DNA from 4 places in the Saccharopolyspora sp. CA-218241 genome. Region 1 is predicted to be linked to each of the others. Evidence: riboswitches for the same ligand, from Rfam matches in the RefSeq annotation. Region 1 holds a riboswitch; each other region holds the start of a gene.

Evidence for each region. A riboswitch is a leader RNA that binds a small molecule or an ion and turns the genes downstream of it on or off. The one in region 1 is predicted to bind cobalamin.
Region 2: it holds a riboswitch for cobalamin, as region 1 does, so the genes downstream of both, ACQP0T_RS21615 (VWA domain-containing protein) here and ACQP0T_RS06140 (ribonucleoside-diphosphate reductase subunit alpha) in region 1, are expected to answer to the same signal.
Region 3: it holds a riboswitch for cobalamin, as region 1 does, so the genes downstream of both, ACQP0T_RS08210 (ABC transporter substrate-binding protein) here and ACQP0T_RS06140 (ribonucleoside-diphosphate reductase subunit alpha) in region 1, are expected to answer to the same signal.
Region 4: it holds a riboswitch for cobalamin, as region 1 does, so the genes downstream of both, ACQP0T_RS21530 (precorrin-8X methylmutase) here and ACQP0T_RS06140 (ribonucleoside-diphosphate reductase subunit alpha) in region 1, are expected to answer to the same signal.

The regions. Positions count from the first base shown of each region.
Region 1 covers NZ_CP191860.1:1,232,617-1,238,460, reverse strand. Annotated here, with positions in the region: gene ACQP0T_RS06145 (glycoside hydrolase family 3 protein) at 1-2,354, opposite strand, end outside; cobalamin riboswitch at 2,476-2,666, shown strand; gene ACQP0T_RS06140 (ribonucleoside-diphosphate reductase subunit alpha) at 2,772-5,177, shown strand; gene ACQP0T_RS06135 (ribonucleotide-diphosphate reductase subunit beta) at 5,204-5,844, shown strand, end outside.
Region 2 covers NZ_CP191860.1:4,543,760-4,549,603, forward strand. Annotated here, with positions in the region: gene ACQP0T_RS21610 (hypothetical protein) at 1-341, opposite strand, end outside; gene ACQP0T_RS21615 (VWA domain-containing protein) at 699-2,828, opposite strand; cobalamin riboswitch at 2,883-3,008, opposite strand; gene ACQP0T_RS21620 (GNAT family N-acetyltransferase) at 3,414-3,866, opposite strand; gene ACQP0T_RS21625 (S1 family peptidase) at 3,906-4,727, opposite strand; gene ACQP0T_RS21630 (LysE family translocator) at 4,956-5,618, shown strand; partial or broken gene ACQP0T_RS21635 (MFS transporter) at 5,724-5,844, opposite strand, start outside.
Region 3 covers NZ_CP191860.1:1,679,098-1,684,941, forward strand. Annotated here, with positions in the region: gene ACQP0T_RS08205 (FecCD family ABC transporter permease) at 1-806, opposite strand, end outside; gene ACQP0T_RS08210 (ABC transporter substrate-binding protein) at 803-1,804, opposite strand; cobalamin riboswitch at 1,864-2,047, opposite strand; gene ACQP0T_RS08215 (DUF3153 domain-containing protein) at 2,084-2,767, opposite strand; gene ACQP0T_RS08220 (DUF885 domain-containing protein) at 2,869-4,563, shown strand; gene ACQP0T_RS08225 (GNAT family N-acetyltransferase) at 4,602-5,168, opposite strand; gene ACQP0T_RS08230 (SAV_6107 family HEPN domain-containing protein) at 5,475-5,844, shown strand, end outside.
Region 4 covers NZ_CP191860.1:4,523,923-4,529,766, reverse strand. Annotated here, with positions in the region: gene ACQP0T_RS21545 (hypothetical protein) at 1-388, opposite strand, end outside; gene ACQP0T_RS21540 (sensor histidine kinase) at 550-2,373, shown strand; gene ACQP0T_RS21535 (response regulator transcription factor) at 2,325-2,963, shown strand; cobalamin riboswitch at 3,131-3,254, shown strand; gene ACQP0T_RS21530 (precorrin-8X methylmutase) at 3,426-4,049, shown strand; gene ACQP0T_RS21525 (sirohydrochlorin chelatase) at 4,046-4,954, shown strand; gene cobA (uroporphyrinogen-III C-methyltransferase) at 4,938-5,844, shown strand, end outside.

The DNA.
Region 1 (5,844 bases):
TCGCCGAGCCCGCGGCCGATCTCCAGGCGGTGCTCCGCGCCGGGGCGCCCCGACACCGCGACCCGCACCTGCGTCCGATCACCGGGTGCGGCTTCGGCCACCGCGAAGCCGACGAGCGAGGCGGGCAGGTCGTCCGGCCGGGCGTAGACCTGGACCACCTCGCGCCCGGCGCGGTCCCCGGTGTTGCGCAGCACCACCCGGACCGCGTCGCCGTCGTCGTCGGCGGTCTCGTACTCCCACGTCGTGTAGCCGAGGCCGTGCCCGAAGTGGAAGGCGGGCTCGGCCCCGTACGCCGCGTAGGCGCGGTGGCCGATCAGCGATCCCTCGGTGTAGTGCAGCTCGCCGTGCACCGGCAGCACCCCGGGCAGCGGAACCGGCACGTCGGCCAGCTCCGCCGGGAACGTCGTCGGCAGCCGCCCGCCGGGCTCGGCCGCGCCGCGCAGCACGTCGCCCAACGCGTGCCCGTACTCCTGCCCGCCGAACCACGTCCACAGCAGCGCGGGCACCTCGTCGGCCCACGGCATCAGCACCGGCGCCCCCGCGTTGACCACCACGGCGGTGCGCGGGTTGGCCTCGACCACCCGGCGGACCAGCTCGTCCTGGGTGCCGGGCAGGCTCAGCGAGACCCGGTCCCGCCCCTCGGTCTCCACCTCGTCGTGGGTGCCGACCACGACCACCGCCAGGTCGGCCTCCCGCGCCACCGCGCGCACGGCGGCGAGCTCGCTGGCCTCGTCCCGCTCCTGGTCCCGGTGCCCGAGCCCGAGCACGACCAGCCCGCGGGGCTCGGCCGGGGTGAACTCGACCTCCAGCTCCACCGCCCGACCGGTGACGTCGGCGTCGACGAGCACCACGTCGACGCGCTGCTCGGGCGGCTCCAGCAGCTCGCCCACCGGATCGTCGACGGGCCCGGCGACGTTGTCGGCGTCGAGCACCTCGCGTCCCGCCACCGACAGCCGCACCCGGCCGGCACCGTGCACGCCGAACCGGTGCTCGCCCTCCGCGGCGGCCAGCTCGCCGCGCACCCGCAGCCGTTCGGTGCCCGCGGGCAGGTCGCCCGCCCAGAGCAGCCGGTCGGTGCCGCGCAGCTCGCTGCGCAGCACCTCGCCGTCGGCGTCGAGGTGCTCCACCCGCAGCCCGGTCCCCTCGCCCCGGGGATCGCGCACCGCCGCGCGCGGGATCGGGTCGAGCAGCCGCCGGTGGTGCACCCCGCGCTGGTAGAACACCTCGGCGGCGGGGAACGCGGCGCGCACCCCGTCCAGCGGGGTGACCACGTGCGGCGGGCTGACGCGCGAGAAACCACCGCCCTGCACCACGGGCAGCAGCGCGTTCTCCCCGATCACCGCGATCCGGGACACCTCGCCCGGCACCGGCAGCAGCGGCGCGCCGTCCACCGGTTCGTTGCGCAGCAGCACGAAACCGCGGGTGGCCAGGTCGCGGAGGGCGGGCCGGGCGGATTCCGGCGGTGGACCGGGTTCCGCGCGTTCCGGGCCGAGCGCCCCGGTGCGGGCGGCCAGCCGCAGCAGCCGCAGCACCTTGTCGTCGAGCACGGATTCCGGCACCCGGTTGCCCTCCACCGCGGCGCCCAGCTCCCGCCACGGCCCGCCGGGCCCGGGCATGGCCAGGTCCAGCCCGCCCAGCGCCGCGGCCTCCACCGAGCGGGTGGCGAACCAGTCCGACACCACCGCGCCGTCCCAGTCCCACTCGCCCTTGAGCACGTCGTTGAGCAGCCAGGAGTTCTCGGTCATGGACCGGCCGAGGACCGAGTTGCAGGCGGCCATCAGCGCCCACGGCCCGGCTTCGGCGATGATCCGCTCGAACGGGGCGAGGTAGACGTCCCGCAGCGTCCGCTCGTCCACCCGCACGTCGTAGGACAGCCGTTCGGTCTCGCTGTCGTTGGCCGCGAAGTGCTTCGGCGTGGCGGCCACGTCGCGGGACTGGACGCCCGCGACGACCTCGGCGCCCATCGCGGCGACCAGCAGCGGGTCCTCGGAGAAGTTCTCGAAGTGCCGGCCCGAGAACGGGGTGCGGTGCAGGTTGACGGTCGGCGCGAGCACCACGTGCACGCCGCGCCTGCGGGCCTCGTCGCCGAGCAGCTCGCCCGCGGTGCGCGCGGCCGCCCGGTCCCAGGTGGCGGCCAGCGCCGAGGCCACCGGCAGCAGGAGCGAGGCGTCGCGCTCGTCGAAGGTGGGGCCGCGCACGCCGTGCGGACCGTCGGAGAGCACCAGCGGGCGCAGCCCGATCTCCGGGAGCGGGTGCAGCGTCCACAGGTCCGCCCCGGTCAGCAACCGGACCTTGTCCGCGACGCTGAGCTGGGCGAGCAGCCTGCGCAAGTCGGCCTCGTCGACGGCCCCCATGCCGGGATCCCCCTCTCCCCGTGGTCCGCCCCGCCAGTCTCGGCGACCGGTCGGGGTGTGTCGACCGGAAGCCCGACACACCGGTATGTGGCCATCCGAAAGAGGAGTCGACCCAAGATGTAGTGTGTGGCCCGCTGGTGGTCCACCGGAGCGATCCGGTGGCGAAGAGGGAACCCGGTGCGAGTCCGGGACTGCCCCGCAGCGGTGAACGGGAACGACCGTCGTATCCGGCACTGGGCTCGTCGAGCCTGGGAAGCCACGACCAGTAGGCCGCCCGTGAGTCCGAAGACCTGCCACCGGTGGCACGCCGCGCGCGTGCCTGTCCGGGACCTCGAGGGCGGGTCCACGCGGACGACCGCCCCGCGGTCTCCCCGTGCGCCGTCGTGGTCCACCGAGCTCGCGAGGGAGAGAGCCCAAGTGACCGCAACACTCGCCACCCCGACCTGGACCCGGGTGTCCACCGTGGTCCAGCAGGCGTGCGACGGCCTGACCGGGGTATCGGCCGACGCCGTGCTGGCCGAGGTCCAGCGCACCATCTACGACGGCATCAGCGGTGACGAACTCGCGCTGGCGCAGATCATGGCCGCGCGCACCCTGGTCGAAGTCGAACCGAACTACTCCGCGGTCACCGCCCGGCTGCTGCTGGACAAGCTGCGCCGCGAAGTGCTGAGCCTGCTGGCCGGACAGCCGCGGGAAGCCGACCAGGTCGAGATGCGCGACCGGTACCCGGGCTACTTCGCCGACTACGTGCGCTTCGGCGTCGACGCCGGTCAGCTCGCCCCGGAACTGGCCTCGTTCGACCTGGACCGGCTCGGCCGCGCCCTGCTGCCCGACCGCGACCTCGCCTTCGGGTTCCTCGGCCTGCAGACCCTCTACGACCGCTACTTCCTGCACGTCGGCGGCACCCGCTACGAACTGCCGCAGGCGTTCTTCATGCGGGTCGCGATGGGCCTGGCGCTGCGCGAGGACGACCGCGAGGCGCGGGCGATCGAGTTCTACGAGCTGCTGTCCTCGATGGACTTCATGTGCTCGACGCCGACCCTGTTCAACGCCGGGACCACCCGCCCGCAGCTCTCGTCGTGCTTCCTGACCACGGTGGACGACGACCTCGCCGCGATCTTCCACTCGATCAGCAACAACGCCCTGCTGTCGAAGTACGCGGGCGGGCTCGGCAACGACTGGACGCCGGTGCGCGGCATCGGCGCGCACATCCGCGGCACCAACGGCAACTCGCAGGGCGTGGTGCCGTTCCTCAAGATCGCCAACGACACCGCGGTCGCGGTCAACCAGGGCGGCAAGCGCAAGGGCGCGGTCTGCGCCTACCTGGAGACCTGGCACATCGACGTCGAGGAATTCCTCGACCTGCGCAAGAACACCGGCGACGACCGCAGGCGCACCCACGACATGAACACCGCGAACTGGGTGCCCGACGAGTTCCTGCGCCGCGTCGAGGCCGACGAGCAGTGGACGCTGTTCTCCCCCGACGAGACGCCCGATCTGCACGACCTCTACGGCACCGCGTTCGCCGAGCGCTACCGGGCCTACGAACAGGCGGCCGACCGGGGCGAGATCGCCGTGTTCCGCCGGGTCCGCGCGGTGGACCTGTGGCGCCGGATGCTCACCATGCTGTTCGAGACCGGGCACCCGTGGATCACCTTCAAGGACCCGTGCAACCTGCGGTCGCCGCAGCAGCACGCCGGCGTGGTCCACTCCTCCAACCTGTGCACCGAGATCACCCTCAACACCAGCGCCGACGAGGTCGCGGTGTGCAACCTGGGGTCGGTGAACCTGGCCCAGCACGTCGGTCCCGACGGCATCGACGCGGCGCGGCTGCGGCGCACCGTGCGCACCGCGGTGCGGATGCTCGACAACGTGATCGACATCAACTTCTACACGATCCCGGAGGCCCGCCGGTCGAACCTGCGGCACCGGCCGGTCGGCCTCGGCCTGATGGGGCACGCCGACGCGCTGTTCGCCCAGCGCATCCCGATGGCCTCGGCCGAGGCGGTGGAGTTCGCCGACCGCAGCATGGAGCTGATCAGCTACCACGCCATCGCCGCTTCCAGCGAGCTCGCCGCCGAACGCGGGCGCTACGAGTCCTACGACGGGTCGCTGTGGAGCCGGGGCGTGCTGCCGATCGACTCGCTGGAGCTGCTGGCCGAGGCGCGCGGCGGCGACGTCGACCTGGACCGGTCGTCCACCCTGGACTGGCACGCGCTGCGCGAGCAGGTCCTGCGGGACGGGATGCGCAACTCCAACGTGATGGCGATCGCGCCCACCGCGACGATCTCCAACATCTGCGGCGTCGGGCAGTCCGTCGAACCGCTGTACCGCAACCTCTACGTCAAGTCGAACATGTCCGGCGACTTCACCGTCATCAACCCGCAACTCGTGTCCGACCTCAAGGCGGCGGGGCTCTGGGACGAGGCGATGGTCGCCGACCTGAAGTACCACGACGGCAGCCTCGCCCCGATCCAGCGGATCCCGGACCGGCTCAAGCAGCTCTACGCCACCGCGTTCGAGGTGGCCCCGCAGTGGCTGGTCGACGCCGCCGCGCGCAGGCAGAAGTGGATCGACCAAGCCCAGTCGCTGAACCTCTACGTGGCCGCGCCCAGCGGTCGCACCCTCGACGAGCTGTACCGGCGGGCGTGGCGCAGCGGCCTGAAGACCACCTACTACCTGCGCTCCACCAGCGCCACGCACGTGGAGAAGAGCACCCTGCGTGGCACCGACGGCAAGCTCAACGCGGTCCCGGCCGCCGTGCCCGCCGACGTCGCGGCGGCGTGCTCGGTCACCGATCCCGACTGCGAAGCCTGCCAGTGAGCACCCGAACCCAGGAGCACCGCACCATGACCTCAGTGCAGCACCACGACGCCACCGGCCTCGGCGAGATCGCCCGCGGCGCGGACCGCATCGACGTCGGCGACAAGGCGATGATCAACGCCCGCGCCGACGTCAACCAGCTGCTGCCGCTCAAGTACCGCTGGGCGTGGGAGAAGTACCTCGCCGCGTGCAACAACCACTGGATGCCGACCGAGATCTCGATGCAGGCCGACATCTCGCTGTGGAAGTCCGCCGACGGGCTCTCCGCGGACGAGCGCCGACTGCTCAAGCGCAACCTCGGCTTCTTCGCCACCGCCGAATCCCTGGTGGCCAACAACATCGTGCTCGCGGTGTACCGGCACATCACCAACCCCGAGTGCCGCCAGTACCTGCTGCGCCAGGCCTTCGAGGAGGCCGTGCACACCCACACCTTCCAGTACATCTGCGAGAGCCTCGGCCTCGACGAGGGCGAGCTGTTCAACATGTACCGGGAGATCCCGTCCATCGCGGACAAGGACGCCTGGGCGCTGCACTACACGCAGAGCCTGGAGGACCCGGATTTCGCCACCGGCACCGCCGAATCCGACCAGGCGTTCCTGCGGGACCTCATCGCGTTCTACGTCATCTTCGAAGGCATGTGGTTCTACACCGGCTTCGCCCAGATCCT
Region 2 (5,844 bases), 2.6 Mb from region 1:
ATGCCCTTGCGGATCGCCTCGACGACCTCCGGCACCCGGCTGCGCAACTGCCGGAGCATCTCCTCGTACGAGCGGCCGTCGTCGCCCGCGGCGACGAGCCGGTCGAAGTGCGCGATCTCCTGCCCGGCGGGGCTCGGACCCAGCGGCACCTTCTGCTTGAGCAGGTCGAGGTCCTGCCACATGCCGCGCATTTCCTCGCCCATGTCCTCGAAGATCCGGATGAGCTCCTCACCCGCTTCGGGAGTCACCTGGAACCGGCCGCCGTTGGCCGCGTTGATGATTCCCATCATGGCTTCGTTCGCGGCGGCGAGTCCCGCCACGGCACCGGCCGATTCGGCCATCTCGCACCGTCCCCGATTCGTTTCGACACGCCCCGGCAAACGGAAAGTTAGCACCTGTTGATCTGAGCGCGATGTCCCGCACCCGTGCGACGCCCGCCGCACCCGGGACCGCGCGGCGAACTGGACCCGAATGGGCCAACGGGATGGCCCCGAACGGCCGCGGACGGGAATCCTCCCGCGCACCGCCGGACCCGGCCCGGTAACCACAAGGCCCCGCGCTCCACCGGCCTGGGGGTTGCCGGGAGCGCGGGGGCACTCGGGAAGTCCACCTCTGGGGGTCAGGCGGACAGCGGCAACGGTACCAATGCGCCGCGCGATCCCGGCCGCGAAACGCCGAATCTCGTGACCGAACCGAGATCAGGCGGCGCGCTCCCGGTCCGGACGCGCCGCCCGGACCACCCCGGCGACGTTCTCCGCGGACAGCTCCTCCAACCGCAGCCGGGGCGCGTCGAGGGCCGTCGCTACCCGTCCCGCCAGGCCGAGCCGGACCGGACCGCTCTCGCAGTCGACGACCACCGAGGCCACCTCCATCCGGGAGAGGAGCCCGGCGGCGCGCACCGCGTCGTCCACCGCGCGGCGCGCGCGTTCCCGGGCCGAACCCGCCGCCGCGTCGACGGCGACGGTGGCCTTGCCATCGGTGAGCAGCACCAGCAGCGGGCGGCGCTGCGGATCGCGGGTCCGCTCGGTGCGCAGCACCGACCGCGCGGTGAGCAGCCCGTCGGCCAGCGGGGTCCGGCCACCGGTGCGCAGCGCGCGCATCCGGGTGGCGGCCACGTCCACCGACGAGGTGGGCGGCAGCGCCACCTCCGCCCCGTCGCCCCGGAACGCGACCACGCCGACCTTGTCCCGCCGCTGGTAGGCGTCCCGCAGCAGGGACAGCACCGCACCGCTGACCGCCGACATCCGCTCCCGCGCCGCCATCGACCCGGAGGCGTCGACCGCGAACAGCACGAGGTTGCCCTCGCGGCCCTCCCGGACCGCCCGGCGGACGTCCTCGCGGTGCAGCAGCAGGCCGGGTCCGCTGCGCCCGCGCGCCCGCTGGTGCGGGGCCGCCGCGGCGAGCGTGGCGGTCAGGTGCACGCCGTTGCCCTCCACCGCGGAAGCGCGGACCCCGCGCCCGGTGCGGGACCGGCTGCGCGAGCGCCGTCCCGGGGCGCCTTCGCCGAGTCCCGGCACCTCCAGCAGCCGCGCCCGGAAGGCCGGTTCCGGTGCCGCGGGCTGCCGGTCGGCACCGCCCGAGCCCTCGTCGCCGTCAGCGCCACCGCTGCGGCCGCCGTCGCCCTCGTCGCCGCTGTCGGGCGCACCGGCCCCGGGCCCGCCGTCATCGGGCCCGCCGTCATCGGGTCCGCCGTCATCGGGTCCGCCGTCGTCCGGACCGCCGTCATCGGGGCCGCCGTCCTCGGGAGCACCGCCGCCCGGGCCGTCCGGCGGCGGGTCGTCGTCGCCGTCCCCGGCGTGCTCGGCGGCCTCGGAGAGGGCCTGCTGCAACTGGTCCTCCGCCATCCCCGGCTCGTCGAACGGGTCGCGCCTGCGCCGGTGCGGCAGCGCCAGCCGGGCCGCCGTCTCGACGTCCTGCTCGGCCACCGCGTCCGCGCCGCGCCACGCCGCGTGCGCCACGGCGGTGCGGGCCAGCACCAGGTCGGCGCGCATCCCGTCGACCTCCAGCGCGGCGCACAGCGCGGAGATGCGGCGCAGCTCGGAATCCGGCAGCACCACGGCATCCAGCCGGGCGCGGGCCTCGACGATGCGCCGGGCCAGCTCCGCGTCGGCCTCCGCCCACTGCCCGGCGAAGCCCTCCGGGTCGTCCTCGAAGGCCAGCCGCCTGCGCACCACCTCGGTCCGGGTGGCGACCTCGCGGGCGGCGGCGACGTGCACGGTCAGGCCGAACCGGTCCAGGAGTTGCGGGCGCAGCTCGCCCTCCTCCGGGTTCATCGTGCCGACCAGCAGGAACGACGCGGCGTGCGAGACCGACACCCCGTCGCGCTCGACGTGCGCGCGACCCATCGCCGCGGCGTCCAGCAGCAGGTCGACCAGGTGGTCGTGCAGCAGGTTGACCTCGTCGACGTAGAGCACGCCCCGGTGCGCGGCGGCCAGCAGGCCGGGCTGGAAGGCGCGGACGCCCTCGGTCAGCGCGCGTTCCAGGTCCAGCGAGCCGATCAGCCGGTCCTCGGTGGCCCCGACCGGCAGCTCCACCAGCCCGGCCGGTCGGCGCTGGGCCACCACCGCGTCGTGCGGGCCGTCCGGGCACCGGTCGTCCAGCGCGTCGGGGGCGCACCCGAACCGGCAGCCCTCGACGACGTCGAGCGCGGGCAGCAGCCCCGCCAGCGCCCGCACCGCGGTCGACTTGGCGGTGCCCTTCTCACCGCGCACCAGCACCCCGCCGATGCGCGGGTGGATCGCGTTGAGCAGCAGCGCGAGCCGGAGGTCGTCGTGACCGACCACGGCGGAGAACGGGAAGCGCGCGGCGGCGCGCGGAGGAGCGGTCATGCCGGGTTCCTTCCTCGGGTGTCGGACGCCCCGGGTATCGGGAAGGAGGGGCCGCAGTGTCCTGGCTCCCGGATCGGCGCGGGCCGCCGGCCTTCCCAGGCATCGCCCGGTGGCACGTGGTGGCGGACCGCTCCCCGGTCACAGTGGCGCCGACCGCGCCGGATTCGCACCGGCTTCCTGCCGCACCCCTCGCGTGGATCACCCGGCATCGTCGCAGACCCCGATCACCGGACCAACACACCCGAGACCAGCGCCACGTCCCCACCCCACGGACTGTTTTCAGAATGGCCTGCGTGGCGGTGCGGGTGGCGGAACCTCAGCGGCCTTCTCGCTCCGGGCGCCCTTCTCGATGGATCGCCAATACACGGCATCAGGGCGTCCTCGCGAGAAGACCGCTGAGCGGTCACGTCCGAGCACGGGCGGCGGTGCCGGTTGACGGCCGCACCGCATGCGGCTCCGCCGCATTCCGAAAAGACCCCGAACTCGGGCAAGGGTGCCCCTCACTCAGTTCCTTTCGGATGAGATGAGTGGGGCGTCGGCCGCTTTCGGAGCTCAGCGGTGCCGTCGTCGTTGCGGCGCGGGGGATCAGGCGCGGCGCATCGGGACGTGGGGGATGCCGTCCTCCAGGTACTCCTCGCCGTCCTCGGCGAAGCCGAAGGAGCGGTAGAAGTCCACGGCGTAGGTCTGCGCGGAGAGCACGACCGGTCTGCGCCGGACCTCGGCGACGGCGGCGCGCATCAGCTTGCGCCCCAGCCCGAGGCCGCGGGCGCCCTGGGCGGTGCACACCCGGCCGATCCGGTAGACGCCGTCGGGGTCCTCCAGCAGGCGCAGGTAGCCGAGCACGAAACCATCGGCGGAATCGATCCAGAAGTGCCGGGTGGTCTCCTCGAGATCCCTGCCGTCGAGCTCCGGGTACGCGCACTGCTGCTCGGCGACGAAGACGTCGACGCGCAGGCGCAGCATCCGGTAGAAGTCGTCGGCGTCCAGGTCCGCGGTGTAGGCGCGGTGGACGGCGGTCGCGAGCGGCTGGAGGGTCACCTGAACCTGGATATCACAGCATCCGGCCGGAGGCCCTGGTCACCCGGGCCGGGAGTTGCCCACACCACTCGGCTGGAGCTGGTCGGCGAGCTCCGGGTAACCCCCGAGCCTGGTGTAGACGCCGGGGACGCCGGGCCGGCCGCAGCCGGTGCCGAAGGAGACGACCCCGGCGAGCCGCCCGCCCACCACGAACGGCCCGCCGGAGTCGCCTGCGCAGGCGTCGCGACCGCCCTCGGGCACCCCGGCGCAGAACATCTCGGTCCTGTCGTAGGTGGAGTAGGCCGCGGCGCAGGTCTGGTCGTCGGTGACCGGCACGGTCACCGAGCGCAACGTCGATGAGGACGCACCGCCCTCGCTGGTGCGCCCCCAGCCGTGGACCCGGCCGGTGGTGCCCGGCCGGTACGGCGCGGGGTCGCCGGGGGCGACCACCGGGATCGGCCGCTGCGGCAGCGGCGCGTCCAGGGTGAGCACGGCGAGGTCGTCGCCCTGCTCGAAGCCCGCGTACTCCGGGTGCACCCAGGTCCGCACCACGCGCCCGACGACACCGGCGCCGGTGCCGAGGTCGGTGCGCCCGGCGACGACCCGCAGGTCGGCGGGCCCGCGCCGAGAGCCCGTCCCGTCGACCACGCAGTGCGCGGCGGTGACCACCTCGACGGGGCTGACCAGCGCGCCACCGCAGAAGTGCCGCCCGGACCCGTCGGTGAGCGCGACCGCCCACGGCGCCCGGTCGGTGGAGTCGGGCCCGCCGCCGAGGACGCGCTCCTGGGGCCGCTCGTCCGCGTACGCGGGCTGGACCCCCGCGAGCACGGTCATCGCGCCCGCGAGCGCGATCCGCACCGGTCCGCTCCTGCTGCTGCCCACCACGTCGGCCCTCCACCGCCGGAACCCTGTCGCCGGACGGACCGTAGCCGGACCGATACCGGGAATGACGAGAGGGGAGTCACACGGTTCCGGGAAAATATTTCGCTATGATGGCTCTCGGCGACAAAATCTGCGCACCGATGCGCGATCGTTCGCCGATCCTCCCGAACCAGTACCACCGGCTCCGCCGCGTCTCCGCAGGCGGAGCGGCGAACTACGCCTGGTCGGGTGACACGAGATCAGCGCGAGGAGGAACCGCACGTGCTCCTGGACCCCACTCCGCTGCCCGCCTTCCTGCTGGCGAGCGCGGTCGTGATCCTCACCCCCGGAGTCGATGCCTTCCTGCTGCTGCGCACCTCGCTGAACGCGGGCCGCCGCGCCGGGCTGCTCGCCCTGGTCGGCATCCACACCGCCAGCGTGCTCCAGGTCGCGGCGGTGATCGGCGGCCTCGGCGCGCTGATCACCCGGCACCCGGCGGTGCTGTCGGTGCTGAAGTGGGTCGGCGCGGCGTACCTGGTCTACCTGGCCGGATCGATCCTGCGCGGGCTCTGGCTGGCCCGCCGGGCCGGCGCCGAAGGGCTGGCCGAGCCGGTGCCCGACCGGTCCAACCCGTTCCTGCGCGGGCTGCTGAGCAACCTGACCAACCCGAAGATGCTGCTGTTCAGCCTGGCGTTCCTGCCGCAGTTCGTCGGCGCCGCCGCGCAGCCCGCGGTGCAGCTCGTGGTGCTAGGCGTGATCTTCCTGGTGCTCGCCGCGTTCTGGGAGCTGACCATCGTGCTGGCCGCCGCCCGCATCGCCGACCGGCTCCGGCATCCCCGGGTCTCCCACTCGCTGGACCTGGTCAGCGTGGCGGCGTTCCTGACCATCTCGGTCGGGTTGGTGGCGAGCTGACCGCAGGCCGGTGAGCAGCGCCAGGACCGCCAGCCCGGCCAGCAGCGCCGGGGCGTCGGCGACCGGGGCGGCCAGCGCGAACAGGTACGGCGCGGCGAAGCCGAGGTAGGCGACCACCCAGAACACCGAGGTGAGCCGGGCCAGCCCGCCGGGCGCGGCGATCCGCCCGACCACGGTCAGGCAGTAGGTCGAGCAGCACCCGTAGCCCGCGCCGAGCAGCGCGCAG
Region 3 (5,844 bases), 450 kb from region 1:
AAGCCGATCGCCCCCGCCGCCGCGACCAGCGTCGCGGTGAGCAGGGCGGTGGTGACCAGCAGCAGCGCGCGCAACCGCGCCACCGGCACGCCGAGCGAGGCGGCCGCGTCCTGGCCGAAGGCGAACGCGTCCAGCCGCCCGGCCTGGGACAGGCAGACCGCCAGCCCGGCGGCGGTCACCGCGGCGGCGATCACCACGTCGGTCCAGCGGGCCCCGGCCAGCGAGCCGAGCAGCCAGAACAGCACGCCCTGGGTCTGCTCGGCGTCGGCCGAGGTCATCACGACGTAGGAGGTCAGCGACGAGAAGAGCTGGGTGCCCGCGACCCCGGCGAGGATCACCCGGCCGGTCCCGCCACCGGCCAGCCGGGCCAGCAGCATCACCAGGCCGAAGGCGATGAGCGCGCCGACGAACGCCCCCGAGGTCAGGCCGATCACCCCGGCGCCGAGGCCGAGGACCACCACCGTGACCGCGCCGGTGGAGGCACCCGCCGACACGCCGAGCAGGAACGGGTCCGCGAGCGGGTTGCGCAGCAGCGATTGCAGCACCGCGCCGCACACCGCGAGCCCGGCGCCGCACAGCGCGGCCAGCAGCGCGCGGGGCAACCGCAGCTCCCACACGATGCCCTGCGCTATCCGCGACAGGTCGGTCTCGACCCAGCCGAACCGGGCGGCGATCACCTCGACGACCTCCGCGACGCCGAGGTCGGCCGGTCCGGTGGTGATCACCGCGGCGATCGACAGCACCAGCGCGGGCACGCCGACCAGCACCAGCCCCGCGGCCCGGCCGGGACGCGGCGCGCGGCTCACCGCTGCCGGTCCAGCTCGACCAGCGCGTCGGCCAGGGCCTCGATCCCGTCGATGGTCTGCAGGCTCACGTTCAGCGCCGTGCCGGTCATCGGCAGCCAGCGCTGCTCGCGCACCGCCGGGAGCCGGGAGACGGCCGGGTCGCTGCGCAAGAAGTCGACCTTGGCCCGCAACGAGTCGCCCTCGCCGTCGCGGGTCAGATCACCGAGCACCAGCAGCGAGGGGTCGCGGGCGAGGATGTCCTCCCAGCCGATCTGCGGCCACATCGAGCGCTGGTCGGCGTAGGTGCCGCGGACCCCGAGGGTGCGCGCCATGATCGCCGGGGCGCCGGTGCCGCCCGCCACGTACGGGGTTTCGGTGCGGGCGAACCAGAACAGCACGGAGGTCTCCGGCGGCAGGTCCAGCCCCGCCACCTTCCGCTGCGCCGCCGACACCCGGTCGCGCAGGTCCGCGATCAGCGCCTCGCCGCGCTCGGGCACCCCGAACAGCGTCGCGATCTCCCGCACCTCGCGGTAGATGTCGTCCAGCACCACCGGTTCGGCCAGCGGCGCCTCCTCCGGCAGGCAGTTGCTCGGCGACAGGTAGGTCGGCACGCCGAGCTGCCCGAAGCGCTCCCGCGAGGCGATCCGCTCATCGGTGAAGACGGCTTGGTAGGCGCCCAGCACGATGTCCGGTTCGGTGCTCAGCACGGTCTCGAACGACGGGGCGTTGTCGGCCAGCCTCGGCACCTGCGCGTTGGCTTCGGCCAGGTCCGGGTCCACCGGGTCGGTCCAGGTCGCGGTGCCGACCATCCGGTCCTGCAGGCCCAGCGACAGCATGATCTCGGTGGTGCTCTGGTTCAGGCTCACCGCGCGCTGCGGCGGCTGCTCGACCACGACCTCCCGGTCGCAGTTGGGCACGGACACGGCGCCGGGTGCCGGTGCTCCGGCCTCGGGTGCGGCGCAACTGGTGAGGGCGAGGGTGGCGAGGCTGGTCAGGACCACCGCGCGGCGGGTGCGCAAGACTACCGTCCTTCGCTCGGGGCTCGGTCGCGAAGCCCGGGTGCGAGCCGGGAAGCGGTGTGCGTCCCGGCGAGCCAGCAGGTCTTCGGGCTCGGGCTCGTTCGGGCGAGGAGCCTTCCCGGGCCTGGTGGCCCAGTGGCACGTGTCCTCGCCCAGCACCCCTACCGCTGCGCGTCAGCTCCGGCTTCCGACCGGATTCCCCGTCCCGCTCCCGCGGGCACGACTGGCTCGCGCCTCACCCTAAGGGGTCTGATCCGGGTGGCCTTGCGGGGTGCGCGCTCAGGCTTCCTCGGCCGCGCGCGCCCGCAGGTGCGTGCTCAGCGCCAGCGCGGCGACGACCAGCGCCACCAGGAAGGTCGCGCCGGTCAGCAGCGCCGCCCAGCCGACCCAGCCGCCGCCGGTCGCGCTGGCGTACTGGAAGGTCGCCGCGAGCCTGGTCACCTCGCCGGGTTCCAGCTCCCAGGTGACCGTGCCCGCGCTCTCCTCGCCGTTGGTGCTGGTGATCTCGCCCGGCGCGCTGACCTTGACCTCGACCGACGAGTCGGTGTTGGCCAGCGGGGTGAGGTCGGCCGAGGCCTCCAGGATCACCAGCGAGCCGCTGCGGGAGAGCTGGAACTGGTAGCGCGAGTCGTCCGGGGTGAGCGACTGGCTCAGCCGGGTCACCTCGTCGAAGCTCAGGCCGCGGAACGACAGGTGCGAGCCGACCCGGTCGCCCTGCGCGTAAGGCGTGATCCGCACCTGGTCGGCCAGGTCCTCGGGCGGGGTCAACTGGAACGGGACCTTCCCGTCGGCGGTCTGCGTGGTGATCACCAGCTCACCCGCGACGGCGTCCTCGCCGTCGATCGTGAGCGCCGCGTTCACGTGCAGGCAGCCGCCGGTGACCATCCCGACGAGCACCAGCAGCAGACCCAGCACCGCACCGCGGGCGGGGCCCGTTCGACGACCGCTCGTTGTCCGCTCCACCTGCCGAATCGTCGCACCGGCTGCGGGTTTTCGCCGGGTGCGCGACCGCGCCGGAGGAATCCGGATGAGGCTCCGGCGGGCGACGACTAGCGTGGGCGGGCATGGCGACTGATCAGCAGGGCGTGCACGAGATCAGCGACCGGTTCGTCGACGAGCTGGCCGCGCTCGACCCCATTTCCGGCACCTTCCTCGGGCTGCCGGGTCACGACGAGGACATGACGGACTACTCGCCGGAGGGCCACCGGGCCCGGGCGGAGGCGGCGCGGCGCGCGGTCGCGGCGGCGCGCGAGGCCGTGCCCGCCGACGACGCCGAACGGGTCGCGCAGGCGGTGCTGCTGGAGCGGGTGGGCGTCGACCTGGAGCTGCACGAGGCCGACGCCGACCTCTCGGCGCTGAACGTGATCGCCAGTCCGGTGCAGGACATCCGGCAGGTCTTCGACATGATGCCGACCGACACCGAGCAGGACTGGCGCACCATCGCCACCCGGCTGGCGAAGGTCGGCGAGTCGGTGCGCTCGCTGCGCGCGGGCCTGACCGAAGGCGCCCGCCGGGGCGCGGTCTCGGCGGCGCGGCAGATCGCCAAGGTGGCGGCGCAGTGCGACACCTGGTCCGGGCGCGGTGCTCCGAAGTCGTTCTTCGCGGAGCTCGTCGCCGGGGCGGAGGTCGGCGGGGCGCAGGTCGGCGGGGCGCTGCGCCGGGAGCTCGACGCCGCCGCCGAATCGGCCGCCGGTGCCTACGCCGAGCTGGCCGACTTCCTGCGCGACGAGCTGCTGCCGCGGGCGCCGGAGCGCGACGCGGTGGGCGAGCAGCGCTACCGGCTGTGGTCCCGCTACTTCACCGGTGCCCAGCTGGACCTGCGGGAGGCCTACGAGTGGGGCTGGCAGGAGTTCACCGCGATCGAGGCGGAGCTGCGCGAGGTCGCGCGGCGGATCGAGCCCGGCGCCTCCCCGGCCGAGGCGGCGGCCGCGCTCGACGCCGACCCGCGCTACCTGGTCCGCGGGCAGCGCGAATTCGAGGCGTGGATGCAGGGCAGGTCCGACGAGGCGCTGCGCGAGCTGCGCGGCACCCACTTCGAGATCCCGGACCGGCTGATGGCCCTGGAGTGCCGGATCGCGCCCCCCGGCGGCGGGGTCGGCGCCTACTACACCGGTCCCAGCGACGACTTCTCCCGCCCCGGCCGGATGTGGTGGTCGGTGCCCGCCGACCGCGTCGACTTCCCGACCTGGCGGGAGCTGACCGTCGTCTACCACGAGGGCGTTCCGGGGCACCACCTGCAGATCGCCACCGGCGTGCACGAGTCCGGGCGGCTGAACAAGTTCCAGCGGCTGATGTGCTTCGTCTCCGGGCACGGGGAGGGCTGGGCGCTCTACGCGGAGCGGCTGATGCGCGAGCTCGGCTACTTCGGCGACGACGGCGACCTGCTCGGGATGCTCAACGACCAGCTCTTCCGGGCGGGCCGGGTGATCGTCGACATCGGGATGCACCTGGAGCTGGAGATCCCGAAGGGCACCGGCTTCCACGAAGGGCAGCGCTGGACGCCCGAGCTGGGCTTGGAGTTCATGCTCACCCGCACCATCGCCGACCCGGCGCACGTGCGCGACGAGATCGACCGCTACCTCGGCTGGCCGGGGCAGGCGCCGTCCTACAAGCTCGGCGAGCGGCTGTGGCTGGCCGCTCGCGAGGACGCCCGCCGCAGGCACGGCGCGGCGTTCGACCTCAAGGAGTTCCACGCCCAGGCGCTGCGGATGGGCGCCATGGGGCTGGACACGCTGCGGGAGCAGCTCGCGCTGCTGTGATCCCGGCGCCGGCCGGGGCGCGAGGTGGCCCCGGCCGGTCAGTCCGCCAGCGGCAGCGACCGGCCGAGGACCGCGAACGGACGCGGGTCCCCGGTGAACCGGTAGTCGCGCAGCACGTCGTCGAACCCGAGCCTGCGGTACAGCCGCCAGGCGCGGGTCGGTCCCTCCGGTGTGGACAGCAGCACGGTGCTGCCCTCGGCCCCGAGGAGCAGCCGCCGCAGGATCTCCCCGCCGAGTCCGCCGCCCTGGCTGCCCGGGTGCACGTGCAGCTCGGTGAGCTCGAAGTAGTCGGTCAGCCACCGGTCGACGTCCCCGCCGACGCTGAGCAGCCCGCGCCGCACCTGCTCGTGCCACCACTGGCCGGCGGCGCCGAGGTAGCCGTAGCCGATGCCGATGAGCTCGTCGCGGTCGTTGAACGCGCCGACGCAGCGCCACCCGGGCCGCATCGTGTGCGCCGACCACATCGGACCGCGCTGCGTCGCGGTGCTGGGCGGGTACCCCATCGCGGTCACGTAGACGTGCAGGGCTTCGGTGAGGCGGGCGCGGAGCTGGTCGGCGGTCAGCTCGCTGATCCGGTCACAGCGGGGGGACGGCGCGGCGGTCACAGGCGGAACCCTAGCCGGTTTGGCCGCCGAGGTCTTTCCCCGAACGCGGGCCGGTCGCGTGCCGGTGCCGGCCGGAGCCGTCCCGGTGCCTCCGTTCAGGTGATCATCATCGCTGGTCACCGCTCGAACAGGTGATGTGCGACGCAACGCTTGAGTCGATCGGGGGAGCGGGCTAATCTTCAGGTGTTCGAACTGAAGTTCGATGGACTGATGTTCGAATCCGGGTTCGGCGGTGCGGTGGGGGAAGCACCTCGCCGCCGGACCCGCCCCGGCTGGACCGTCTCGTCGTGTGCGAGGAGAACGCCGATGTCAATTCCCAACCTGTCGATCCCGGCTCCCCGGCGGTCGGTGGAGGACCACCGACCGCCCCAGCCCGCCGACGTTCCGGCCGGCTCGATGTCCCTCCTGGTGCAGGCGCGGTCGTCGCTGCACTCGGCCGAGGGCGACGCCGGCGCGGGGGAGCGCTACGTCGCCGCGCACCTGGCCGCGCTGCGGGCCGCGACCGCCGTCGTGGTGGCGCGCGCTCGGCAGCAGGAGCGCACCCGCCCGACCAGCGTGTGGGCCCTGCTCACCGCGGCCGCACCCGAGCTGCGGGAGTGGGCCGCCTTCTTCGCGGCCCGGTCGGACCGCCGGGCCGCGGCCGAGGCGGGCGTCCCGGTCACCGGTCGCGACGCCG
Region 4 (5,844 bases), 2.6 Mb from region 1:
GCAGCACCCCGGCCAGGACGGCCGCCGGGCGCGGTCCCCGGGTCAGGAGCCCGGCCAGCGCCCCGCATCCGGTCAGCGCCGCCGCCGCCAGCACCAGCGCCACCAGGTAGGCCCCCGGCGCGCGCGGGGCGGCGGTGCCGGTCGCGGCGAGCCCCAGCAGCGCGACGCCCACCGCTCCCGCGGTCAGCAGCGCGTGCGCGCGCAGCAGCAGCGCCGGATCGGCGCGGTGCGACCGGACCGCCAACACCGCCCCGGTGCCCGCCAGCACGCCCGCGACCAGATCCCCGCCCGCACCCGCGAGCACCGCCGGCAGCAGTCCGCAGGTCAGCGCCAGCGGATCGCGCCCGCTCCGGCCGACCTCGGCGACCACCGCATCCGCTCCTGCCATCGCGACCACCTCCGCGCCGAGCGTGGCGGTGGGCGGGGCGGCTCCGGTACCGCGCTGCCTCCCGTCCGGGGGTGGGGTTTTCCCCACCCCGACCGGGGAGCTGGCAGCAGTGCGCCGCGCCCCGGTGACCGGCGAGGATCGTCGCCATGACGAGGTGGTTGTTGGATCGAGGACGAGGGTTCGCCGTGGCGGCGGTCGCCGTGACCGGACCGGTCTGGTTCGCACTGGAGGTGGTCGCGCTGAGCATCGCGACGTGCGGGCTGCTGCGGGTCGGGGAGGTGCTGCTCGGGGCGACCCGCGCGGCCGCCGACCTCTCCCGCCGGCTCGCCGGGCGGTGGGGTGGGGTGCCGGTCGGATCCCCGTACCGGCCGCCACCACCGGACCCCGAACCCGACGCCGAGGGCTGGTACCGGCAGGACAACATCGTCTACCGGTCGCCGCGGCTGCCGCGCTGGGTGCGCCGCGTGCAGTGGCTCGCCGAGGACCCGGCCACCGGGCGCGACCTGGACTGGTTCCTCACCAACGCGGTCGTCGGCCTGGTCCTCGGGCTCGCCGCCGCCGTGGGCGGACGGCCGGTGCTGCGGCTGCACGCCCGCTGGTCGGCCCGCAAGCTCGGGCCCGCCCCGGACCGGAGCTGCCGGCCCAACGCCGTGGTCCGCCGGCTGCTCGCGACTTGGCGGCTGCTGGTGCTCGGCGCGCTGTCCGCGCTGAACTTCCTGGTCGCCGTGCTGGCGGTGCTGGCGCTGCTGATCGCCACCCCGCTCGGCGCGATCGTCGTCTGGCCGCGACTGGTCGACGGGGTGCGGTGGCTCGCCGGGCTGAACCGGCGCCTGGCCCGGGACTGGTCCGGGGTCGAGGTCGGCGAGGCGTACCTGCCGGTGGAGCCGCCGGTGCCGACCGCCGACGGCCTGTACCGGTCCGGTCGCTCGCTGGTCGAGTCCCCGGCGCCCGCGTGGCGCAGCGCCCGGCTGCGGCGCGCGCTGCGCGATCCGGCGACCTGGCGGGACCTGCTGTGGCTGGCGGGGGACCTGGTGGTCGGCGGGCTCGGCCTGGCGTTGCCGGGACTGCTCTGGCTGTTCGCCGCCGGTTTCTGGGTGCCGCTGTGGTGGGCCGTGCTGGGCGTGTTCCTCGACATGTCCGCGGCCCGCGCCGGCTGGACCGGGTTCGCCCGCTGGCTGGTGGACAACCCGGCGATCGGGATGCCCGCCGGGCTGCTCGCCGCTGCGGTGCTGGTGCTGCTCGCGCCGATCACGTTGCGCTGGCACGGGTACTGGGCCCGGCTGCTGCTCGCCCCGACCGAGCGCGCGCTGCTCGCCCAGCGCGTCGAGCAGCTCACCGAGACCCGCACCGACGCCACCGAGGCCGAGACCGACCGGCTGCGCGACATCGAGCGCGACCTGCACGACGGGCCGCAGGCGCGGCTGGTGTCGCTGGGGCTCAAGCTGGCCGCCGCGGAACAGCTCCTGGCCACCGAACCGGAGCGGGCCCGCGCGCTGCTCGCCGAGGGCCGCGACGAATCCGGCGCCGCGCTGGCGGAACTGCGCGGGCTGGTGCGCGGCATCCGGCCCCCGGTGCTCGCCGAACGCGGTCTCGGCGACGCGGTGCGGGCGTTCGCCCTGGAGTCGGCGGCCCCGGTGGAGGCGGTGGTGGACCTGCCCGGTCGGTGCCCGCCCGCCGTCGAGGCCGCCGCCTACTTCGCCACCCGCGAGCTCGTCACCAACGCCGTCAAGCACGCCGCCGCCGCGGCCATCCGCGTCGAGGTGTCGCACGACGGCACCGCGCTGCGGATCACCGTCACCGACGACGGGTCCGGCGGTGCGGTCGTCGGGCACGTCGGCGGACTCGCCGGGATCCGGCGCAGGCTCGGTACGTTCGACGGCGCACTCGCGCTGTCCAGCCCGGACGGCGGTCCCACCCGAGCGACCTTGGAGATCCCGTGCGCGTCGTCCTCGCCGAAGACCTCTTCCTCCTCCGGGACGGCCTGAGCGCGCTGCTCACCGCGCACGGCTTCGACCTCGTCGCGGCGGTGGAGACCGGCCCCGAACTCCAGGCCGCGCTGTTCGACCACCGCCCCGACGTCGCCGTCGTCGACGTCCGGCTGCCGCCCACCAAGACCGACGAAGGGTTGCAGGCCGCGCTGGTCGCCCGCCGCGCGATCCCCGGCCTGCCGGTGCTCGTGCTCTCCCAGCACGTCGAGCAGCTCTACGCCCGCGAGCTCCTCGCCGACGGCGCGGGCGCCGTCGGTTACCTGCTCAAGGAGCGGGTGTTCAACGCCGAGCAGTTCGTCGACGCGGTCCGCCGGGTCGCCGCGGGCGGCACGGCGATGGACCCCGAGGTCATCTCGGCCCTGGTCGCCCGCCGCGCCGCCCCGCTCCAGGACCTCACCGACCGGGAGCGCGGCGTCCTGGCCCTGATGGCGGAGGGTTGCTCCAACGCCGCCATCGCGCAGCGCCTCGTGGTGAGCGAGGGGGCGGTGGGCAAGTACATCGCGAGCATCTTCGGCAAGCTCGGGCTCGCGCAGGAACCGGAGACCAACAGGCGGGTCCTGGCGGTCCTGGAATACCTCGAGCGCTGACCTCGCGACCCTGGTGAGGGGCGCCTTCATCCGACATAGCCGGATGAAGGCGCCCCTCACTCGGCACCCTCCCGGGTGAGGTGGGCGTCCTCGGGCCGGGTGCGTGATCGAATTCACGGGGTTTGACCTGGGGTGCTCGGCAGGTCAGGATACGTCGGCTGGCAGTGCAGGAACCCGGTGCGAATCCGGGGCGGTCCCGCCACTGTGACCGGGGAGCGGACCCCACCGATGGCCACGGCCGCAAGGCTGGAAGGCCGGGGACACCGCGTCGATCCGGGAGTCAGGACACTGCGCGCCGGCCCCGCGTCGCGCCGCGGCGCGCGGACACCCCACCCCGGGCGGGAGAACCCAGGAGGTCGGGCTCCCATGCGGGATGCCGGAACGCGGTCGCCGACGGCGGCCCGCGCGCTCCGCTGCGGCCGTCGCTCCCCGTCCGGCCGGAGTCGAGGAGCCGGAGCGAGCATGACCACGTTCGACCCGCCACCGCGGCGGGTGCACCCGATCGAGATCGAGTCGTACCGGATCATGCGGGAGCGCGCCGATTTCGGGCACTTCGCCCCGCTGACCCGCGCCGTGGTGGAGCGCGTCGTGCACACCACGGCGGACCCGAGCTGGACCGGCGAGGTGGTCACCACCGAGGACGCGGTGCGCGCCGGGCGGCGGGCGCTGCTCGACGGCGCCGCGCTGATCACCGACGTGCGCATGGTGGCGGTGGGCATCACGTCCCGGGAACCGCTGGTCGCGTTGGACCTCCCCGGGGTCGCCGCCGAGGACGGGCTCACCCGGTCGGCCGCGGGCATCCGGGCCGCCGCCGAACGCCATCCCGACGGCGCGGTGTGGGCGATCGGCAACGCCCCGACCGCGCTGGCCGAACTGCTGCGGCTCGCCGAGGCGGGCGCGGTGCGACCCGCGCTCGTCGTCGGCGTGCCGGTGGGCTTCGTCGGCGCCGTGGCCGCCAAGGCGGCGTTGCGGCGCAGCGGACTCCCCGGGGTGAGCACGCTGACCGAACGCGGCGGTGCGGCGATCGCCGCCGCCGCCGTCAACGCCCTGCTGTACTGGCGGGAGAACCAGGAGGAGGACCGGTGACCGCACCGCAGCCGCTGCTGATCGTGGGCCACGGGACGGTGGACGACGGCGGGGTCGAGGAGTTCCGCGCGTTCATCGACCGGGTGCGCGGCCGGATGGCCCCCGCCGGGATCGACGTCGCGGGCGGCTTCATCGAGCTGTCCGCACCGGCCGTCACCGAGGCGTGGGGCGAGCTCGCCGCGCGCGGCCACCGCACCATGGCGGCGGTTCCGCTGGTGCTGGTCGCCGCCGGGCACGGCAAGGGCGACATCCCCGCCGCGCTGGAGCGGGAGGTCCGCCGCCACCCGGGCACGTCGTTCGCCTTCGGCCGCCCGATGGGCCCGCACCCGGTGCTGCTGGACCTGCTGGCCGAGCGGATCGCCGCGGTGGTGCCGCGCGAGGAGTGGGCGGACACGGCCGTGGTGCTGGTCGGCCGGGGCTCCACCGACCCGGACGCCAACGCCGAGGTGTGCAAGGTCTCCCGGCTCTTGCAGGAGACCTGCGGTTTCGACACGGTCGAGACCGCGTTCGTCTCGCTGGCACCGCCGGACGTCGCGGCCGGGCTGGAACGGGCCCGCCGCCTCGGCGCGCGGAAGGTCGTGGTGGCGCCCTACTTCCTGTTCGACGGGGTGCTGCCGCAGCGCGTGGCCCGACAGGCCCGGGAGTACGCCCGCGCGGCACCGGACATCGACGTCCACGTCTCCGGTTACCTCGGTGACACCGACGCCCTGGCCGAGCTCGTCGTCGAGCGCTACCACGAGGCGCTGCACGGCGAGATCCGGATGAACTGCGACACCTGCGCCTACCGGGTGCTGCTGCCGGGCTTCGAGGACAAGCTGGGTGCGCCGCAGACGCCGCACCACCACCCCGACGATCCGACCGGGCACGGTCACGGACACGGACACGCACATGGACACTCCCGCTAACCCGCCCGCCGAGCACCACTACCTCGCCGGACTCGACCTCGCCGGACGCCGGGTCGTGGTGGTCGGCGCGGGAACCGTCGCGCAGCGCCGGCTGCCCCGCCTGGTCGGCGCCGGTGCCGCCGTCGAGGTGATCGCCCCCGAGGCCACCCCCGCGGTGGAGGCGCTCGCCGACGCCGGCGAGATCACCTGGACCCGGCGCGGCTACCGCGACGGCGATTTGGACGGCGCCTGGTACGCGGTGGCCGCCGCCTCCCCCGACGAGGTCAACGCCGCGGTGGGCGCCGAGGCCGAGCGGCGGCGGGTGTTCTGCGTGCGCTCCGACCGGGCGGTGTCCGGCAGCGCGGTGACCCCCGCGGTCGCCGAGCACGACGGGCTGCTGCTCGGGGTGCTCGCCGGCGGATTCCCCCGGCGCAGCGTGGCGGTGCGCGATGCGCTGCTGGAGGCGTTGCAGTCCGGTGTGGTCGACGAGCACGCCGACGCCCCGGCGCCCGGGGTGGTGCTGGTCGGCGGCGGTCCGGGCGCGCCGGACCTGATCACGGTGCGCGGCAGGCGGCTGCTGGCCAAGGCCGACCTGGTGGTCACCGACCACCTCGCCCCCCGCGAGCTGCTGGAGGAGCTGGGCCCGCACGTCGAGGTGGTGGACGCCTCGAAGATCCCGTACGGCCGGGCGGCGAACCAGGACGTGATCAACCGGACGCTGATCGACGGCGTCCGCGCGGGGCGGTTCGTGGTCCGGCTCAAGGGCGGCGACCCCTACGTGTTCGGCCGGGGCTTCGAGGAGCTGCTGGCCTGCGCCGAGGCGGGCGTGCCGGTGACGGTGGTGCCGGGGATCACCAGCGCCTTCTCGGTGCCCGCGGTGGCCGACGTGCCGGTGACGCACCGCGGGGTGG